2 regions of the Psychrobacillus sp. FSL K6-1415 genome follow, and region 2 is predicted to be linked to the other one. Evidence: riboswitches for the same ligand, from Rfam matches in the RefSeq annotation. Region 2 holds a riboswitch; the other holds the start of a gene.
What was found. Region 2 has a riboswitch for FMN ahead of ribE (riboflavin synthase). Riboswitches for the same ligand answer to the same signal wherever they lie in the genome.
Positions count from the first base shown of each region.

Region 1 (3,431 bases), 180 kb from region 2:
ATTATGCGATATTTCCAGGAACTTTCGATTGCGGAAACATCGGAAATTCTAAATTGGTCGGAAGGGAAAGTGAAGACAACGCAACATCGTGCAATAAAAGCACTTCGTGAACGATTATCTGATAAGCAAAAGGAGGCAGATGTTCATCATGAGTGAGAAAAAGACAGAAGATCGTGTATTAGATGAGCTATTAAATAACATGCCGAAGTTTACAGATAAACGCTCGAAAGATGAAATGTATAAACTGGTAAAATCCAAAATAGAAATTCAGGAGAGGCCTGAGAAACGTAATCGACTAGAGGTTTCAATGAACAAATGGCTACCTTTTATCATTTCCGTAGCTTCTGTCCTTATATTAACAGTTCTCGTCTCTTCCTTTATAAATAAGAATGAGAGTTCCACAGCTGATAAAGCCCAAGAGTCATCAATGGAAAAAGATCATATGAGAACGATGGACGTACCAGAAGAAGCATCAATGGCTACTGAAGAAGACAAGTCTAGCGATATGTCGACTATGTCTGGAAAAATAGTATCTTCGTATGAATTAGTTCCTTTCGACAGTCTATTTACCTCTGTTTACGAGAACGATTTAAATGGAGGAACAGTATTTCATTTTTCTTTATTAGAAAATGCTCTCTCTATTCCAATAACGATTGTAATTCCTAAAGAACAAATAGATATGGATTTTCCAAATAAGACACCAAATAGCTTGGAGCTATATGAAAGATACGCATTTGGGATTGATGAGATTTCCCTTGGATTCCAAGAATACCATCCTTACAAAGGTTACTTTTTGACAGAAGGTAAAATGTTAAAGCACTACTTACCAGTAGATCATGGTTATGATGCTGCCCCTGGAGCAATGGCGCCTTATCTATCTTCTATCAATGAAATTTTCACTGATTTTGATTCCTTTTTAAGGGTCAATGAAGATGGTTCGCCGATTGACTGGGATCAAGTCGGTACGCTAGATGAACCTGTGGAGCTAAAAGGTACAGAGAAAAAGGTAAATTACTTTGCATATAATGGTTCTAATGGAGAGACATATTTAGCACCAAATTTTAATAAAACATTCGCTACATTATCGGAAGCATTGATGGATATGAGAGATCCTGGAAATGATATATACACTTCTGTTATACCAAATAATGTGACCTACACAGTAAGAGAGGATAAAGGTTTAGTAATACGCTTCGATAAACCTTTAAACCTGGAATCTTTAGATGTGAGTGAGGCATCTCGATTATTAGAAGCTTTTTCCCTAACTGCCGCAAGCTTTAATCAATCCATCCAATTAGAAAATGTTGTACAAGAAAGTTGGGATGGAATTAATTTAAGCAGCTCACTTCCTGTTCCAATCGGACCGAATGGTTTTACTTTGCGAACCAACTAAATAACGTCAACTGCCAATCCTTATCAACTAAAGCTTGGCAGTTTTTTTGTATCTGGGTACGCGATAGCCTATAAAGTTATGGAAATAGCCCATAAACAATCAATCCAGGAATAATAACGAGATGAAAGCCCATAAGATTTCAAATATAGCCCTTAATTCAATCAAAAAAGCCCGTAAATTTTTTATTATAGCCTATATTAGGATGTTGGTCTCAATTACAAACAGGTCTGTTGCATATATTGTTTATATTTGATAAAATGTTATTAATTCAAGATATTAATCATGAAGATCAACAAAATATTGATTCATCTTCGGGGCAGGGTGCAATTCCCGACCGGCGGTATTAGAAATTTATTTCTTCAGCCCGCGAACCTTAACAGGTTGATTTGGTTAAATTCCAAAGCCGACAGTATAGTCTGGATGGGAGAAGGTGAAGGTGCAGTCGTTTCTCGTATGCTTATACGGATACGCTTATTTAAGTGTACCTTGTTTCTCCCTTGAACTTTATTGGTTCAAGGGATTCTTTAAGTGTGCAAACGAGCTGAACCTTTCTTCTTGTGGAGTGAATCGCAAAAGGAGAGAGGATTTTATGATAAAAGGCAAAACGCGAATGCTTATTGCAGTTGCAATGCTTAGTAGTATTTCTTTTGTTTTAATGCTACTTGCTTTTCCATTACCGGTTTTACCGGCATATTTGAAGGTCGACTTTAGTGATATACCAGCTTTAATCGCTGCAATCACGATGGGACCAATAGCAGGAATTCTAGTTGCATTTTTAAAGAATGTGTTAGATTGGTTATTTGCAGGAAGTCCAACTGGTGTACCTGTTGGTCATATGGCTAATTTTGTAACTAGTATCTTATTTTTAACACCAGTGTATTTGATTTATCGTAAAGTTACTACGTCAAAAGGAATTATGGTAGGACTAGGAGCAGGTACAGTATCTATGGCGATTGGTATGAGTGTTTTAAATTATTATGTGTTTTTACCAATGTACACTTATTTCTTAAATTTCCCAATGGAAACCGGTACTGCCTTGTTTAATACTATCATTTTCGGTATTTTACCCTTTAATTTGATTAAAGGCGTAATTGTAACTATTGTGATGATTGTATTATTTAAACGTATAAAACCTTTACTTGATAAGGTTACTAATTCATATATGAAACCTAATACAAATTAAAAAAAGTTGTTTCTCCATTAGGAGGAACAACTTTTTTTTAGAGGAAAGTAAATATAAATGGATAATACCGCTTTGATTTCCGCCACAATCAACTAAGTAAGCAGTGATTATATAGGATCATCTAAAGACATCATTTATAGCATTGGAACTAATAAGTAGAAAATAACAATTAGTAATTCAGTTACATTCATTTAGGTTGTGAATTAATCAAATTATTTGGGGAAATTATCCTTTTCGCAAGTAAAAGGTAATAAACCGCAAGTAATTATGGACTATGGGCAAGTAAGCTCTTTACGACCGCAAGTAAGCCACAGATGTAAGCAAGTAAACAATAGGGGAGAGCAAGTAACGATAAAATTGGATTCAATTATTTCATAAAAGATGAGGATGTATACGCACAAAGTCCATGTTCCTAGTACTTTATGATATGAAGTGCACCGCATACAAAACAGGGGCTCTGGATTTGTTATCAAGCATCTTTCAACTAGTAAGAAGACAGAAGACATACGGCAAAAAATAGCTGGTTTCAATCGTATAGAGTAGCGTTAGAGCGAACGAAATTGCATCTTCGAGTGCTTAATCTAGGAATAGTTAGTAGTTTTTCTGTAGTTAACCAAAAACGCACTTAGGTATTTTTCTAAGAATTGCAGAATGGCGCGGACAGGTAAACGCCAATATCACTAAAAATTAACTTGGTAACGATATAGCAAAACGTCTGTCCAAGCCTTCGCAAACGATTGGGAAAAAAGGCACTTGTATCTTTTTTACACGGTTTTCTTTCAGAAAAAAAAGAATGGCGATCATGACAAGAGTCACAACCACCATTCAATATACTATTCGAATTTCAGAGCGTCT
Region 1 covers NZ_JBBOOQ010000001.1:1,757,720-1,761,150, forward strand. The annotation lists gene sigX (RNA polymerase sigma factor SigX) at 1-156, shown strand, start outside; gene MKY60_RS08175 (hypothetical protein) at 149-1,393, shown strand; FMN riboswitch at 1,697-1,829, shown strand; gene MKY60_RS08180 (ECF transporter S component) at 1,983-2,576, shown strand; gene MKY60_RS08185 (ferredoxin) at 3,410-3,431, opposite strand, start outside.
Region 1: linked by a shared signal. The riboswitch ahead of MKY60_RS08180 (ECF transporter S component) and the one ahead of ribE (riboflavin synthase) in region 2 are both predicted to bind FMN.

Region 2 (3,431 bases):
AACAGCATACATTTCCATTTCCCCTTATTTTATATTTTAGAATCTATGTATTTTATGATTATTTGAAAGATATAGAACTTCTATAAGTTGTAAACATATTTGTATATCTATTTAAAAAGAAGAGGTGTTCAAAACAATAAACTCAAGACAGACTAGTTCAGGCTGAAATAGGCAATCATTGCAATTGTAAAGGTTAACGTGGACGCACTTTTAGATTTCTGATTTAATTTTTGTTAGGAGTTTGTAATCGGAATAACTTGCAAAAAATTTAAGGACTTGTTATTCTTAGACCAATTAAATAATTTATCCTTCGGGGTCGGGTGAAAGTCCCAATCGACAGTAAGAGAGCAATCTTGAAGCCTGTGAGCCGTAAAACGCATGATTTGGTGTGAATCCAAAGCCGACAGTTATAGTCTGGATGGGAGAAGGAATATGTGCCTATTGTATAGGTTTTTTAGTTATACTAAAAAACGATATAAAAGGGCTTATTAAAGTACGACTTCTCTCGCATCCAATGAATTCTGGATGTGTTTTTTTATGTCTAGTTACAACGAATAGCTCCTCATGTCGTTTCAGTCTGGGCAGTAAAGGCAAAGGTAGCCTTTATTGCAATTATTATCCGGTTGTCTAGGCTGGCATAGGAGCTTGCGCTTTTTTAAATTGAATAATTATCCTTCGGGGTCGGGTGAAAGTCCCAATCGACAGTAAAAGAGCAATCTTGAAGCCTGTGAGCCGTAAAACGCATGATTTGGTGTGAATCCAAAGCCGACAGTTATAGTCTGGATGGGAGAAGGAATATGTGCCTATTGTATAGGTTTTTTAGTTATACTAAAAAACGATATAAAAGGGCTTATTAAAGTACGACTTCTCTCGCATCCAATGAATTCTGGATGTGTTTTTTTATGTCTAGTTACAACGAATAGCTCCTCATGTCGTTTCAGTCTGGGCAGTAAAGGCAAAGGTAGCCTTTATTGCAATTATTATCCGGTTGTCTAGGCTGGCATAGGAGCTTGCGCTTTTTTAAATTGAATAATTATCCTTCGGGGTCGGGTGAAAGTCCCAATCGACAGTAAAAGAGCAATCTTGAAGCCTGTGAGCCGTAAAAAGCATGATTTGGTGTGAATCCAAAGCCGACAGTTATAGTCTGGATGGGAGAAGGAGTAGTTCGATGCTTTTTGAGAAATATTTACAAAAGGCTTGTTTGAATCTACCTAATTTTCCTCTGTCACCTTTGTGGGCGGAGTTTTTTGTTTTTAAGAAGCTTCTGATTTCTCCTCAAAACATATTAGTAAAGGAGGATACAATGTTTACAGGAATTGTAGAAGAGCAAGGTATTGTAAAAAACATTCAAAAAAGTGCTAGCAGTATGCAACTTTCTATCCAAGCTGACAGAATTTTAGAAGATATAAAATTGGGCGATAGCATTTCAGTAAATGGTGTTTGTTTAACTGTAATCACATTTTCTCAAACTGAATTTACAGTAGATGTAATGCCAGAAACATTTCATGCGACTACAACCAATTTATTAAAAAATGGTTCAGCTGTTAACCTAGAACGAGCAATGGGCGCAAATGGCCGTTTTGGTGGACATTTCGTTTCCGGACATGTCGACGGAGTAGGTACGATATTGAAGAAACGACCTACTGCAAATGCAGTTTATATTGATATTACTGTACCAGAAGATGTAAGTCACTTTTGTATTCCCAAAGGATCTATTACCGTAGATGGTACAAGTTTAACTATTTTTGAAATAACTAAGTCGACAATAACTATTTCACTAATTCCCCATACAAACAAAGAGACAGTGTTAGGGATGAAGAAAGAGCGTGAACTAGTCAATATTGAATGTGACATGCTAGGAAAGTATATGTATCAATATGTTAAAAATAAAAAGGAATCAACTATTACACAAGATTTTCTAAAGCAGAACGGTTTTTAAGGAGATAATAACATGCTAAATACGATAGAAGAAGCAATAACGGATTTAAAACAAGGTAAGATCATTATTTTAATAGATGATGAAAACCGTGAGAACGAAGGGGATTTTCTTTGCTTAGCAGAATTTGCTACACCAGAAAATATTAATTTCATGGCCAAATATGGTCGGGGGTTGATTTGTATGCCTATTCATGAAGAAATTGCCCAGGAATTGCAATTGCATCCGATGGTTTCTGACAATACAGATTTTCATCAAACTGCATTCACTGTGTCGATTGATCATGAGACGACATCAACAGGGATTAGTGCTTTCGATCGATCTAAAACAATGCTGCAAGTGATTAATCCACAAGCTAGAGCACTACAATTTAAGCGACCTGGACATGTCTTTCCACTTATTGCAAAACCAGGTGGTGTATTAGAAAGACGAGGACATACAGAAGCTGCCGTGGATTTTGGAATACTCTGTGCATCGTCAAAAGCTGGTGTAATTTGTGAAATTATGAACGAAGATGGGACAATGGCACGCTTACCAGATTTACTGGAATTTGCCCAACAATTTCAAGTGAAGATTGTAACAATTGAAGAATTATCAAATTACTTAACAAATAATAAAGTTAGCTAAGGAGAGAATAAGATGGTAAAAACAATAGAAGCAAATTTAATCGGAACAGATTTGAAAATAGGTATTGTCGTAGGGCGTTTTAATGATTTTATAAATGCAAAGCTAGTTGATGGCGCAATAGATGGATTGAAACGTCACGGGGTAAAGGAAGAAAATATAGAAGTCGCATGGGTTCCAGGTGTATTCGAAGTACCGTTTATTGCAAAAAAAATGGCTGAATCACATAATTATAATGCTGTTATTGGTCTTGGAACAGTAATTCGTGGAGCTACTACACACTATGACTATGTATGTAATGAGGCTGCAAAAGGAATCGCTCAAGTAGGTTTACAAACTGGAGTACCAGTTATTTTCGGTATTGTTACAACTGAATCCATTGAACAGGCTATTGAACGAGCGGGTACAAAAGTAGGGAATAAAGGATACGATGCTGCTATATCAGCAATTGAGATGGCAAATCTTTTGAAGATAATGTAAAAAGAGCAATAAGAAAGCCAATGACCAACGCAACAGGTCATTGGTTGGTTTACTAATCCTTATAATAAGGAGAAAAAAATGTTCAAAATAAATCCTAATTTTCTTGTATTTGAATATTAACAAGCTCATCAGTGTCAGTAATATATTCAATCTTGACAGATACTCCAAATTCCTTACCACTATCTTTTAACCATAACTTAAATTTTTCAATTGTAGAACTTTCTTTAGTTTCCTTTCCTTCATGTAGGTAGTCAATAATACTTGCATTCGGATATTTGGATTGTGCTTCTTTCATAGCTAGCTGTCCCCACTTAGCATAAGCTGGTATTTCCTGTTGTGTAGGTGCAATCGACTGTATATGTGCTGGAACTAATTGGGTAGAAGTAATAAT
Region 2 covers NZ_JBBOOQ010000001.1:1,577,278-1,580,708, forward strand. The annotation lists gene MKY60_RS07340 (hypothetical protein) at 1-12, opposite strand, end outside; FMN riboswitch at 303-434, shown strand; FMN riboswitch at 668-799, shown strand; FMN riboswitch at 1,033-1,164, shown strand; gene ribE (riboflavin synthase) at 1,304-1,939, shown strand; partial or broken gene ribB (3,4-dihydroxy-2-butanone-4-phosphate synthase) at 1,952-2,539, shown strand; gene ribH (6,7-dimethyl-8-ribityllumazine synthase) at 2,576-3,040, shown strand; gene MKY60_RS07360 (DUF3889 domain-containing protein) at 3,135-3,431, opposite strand, start outside.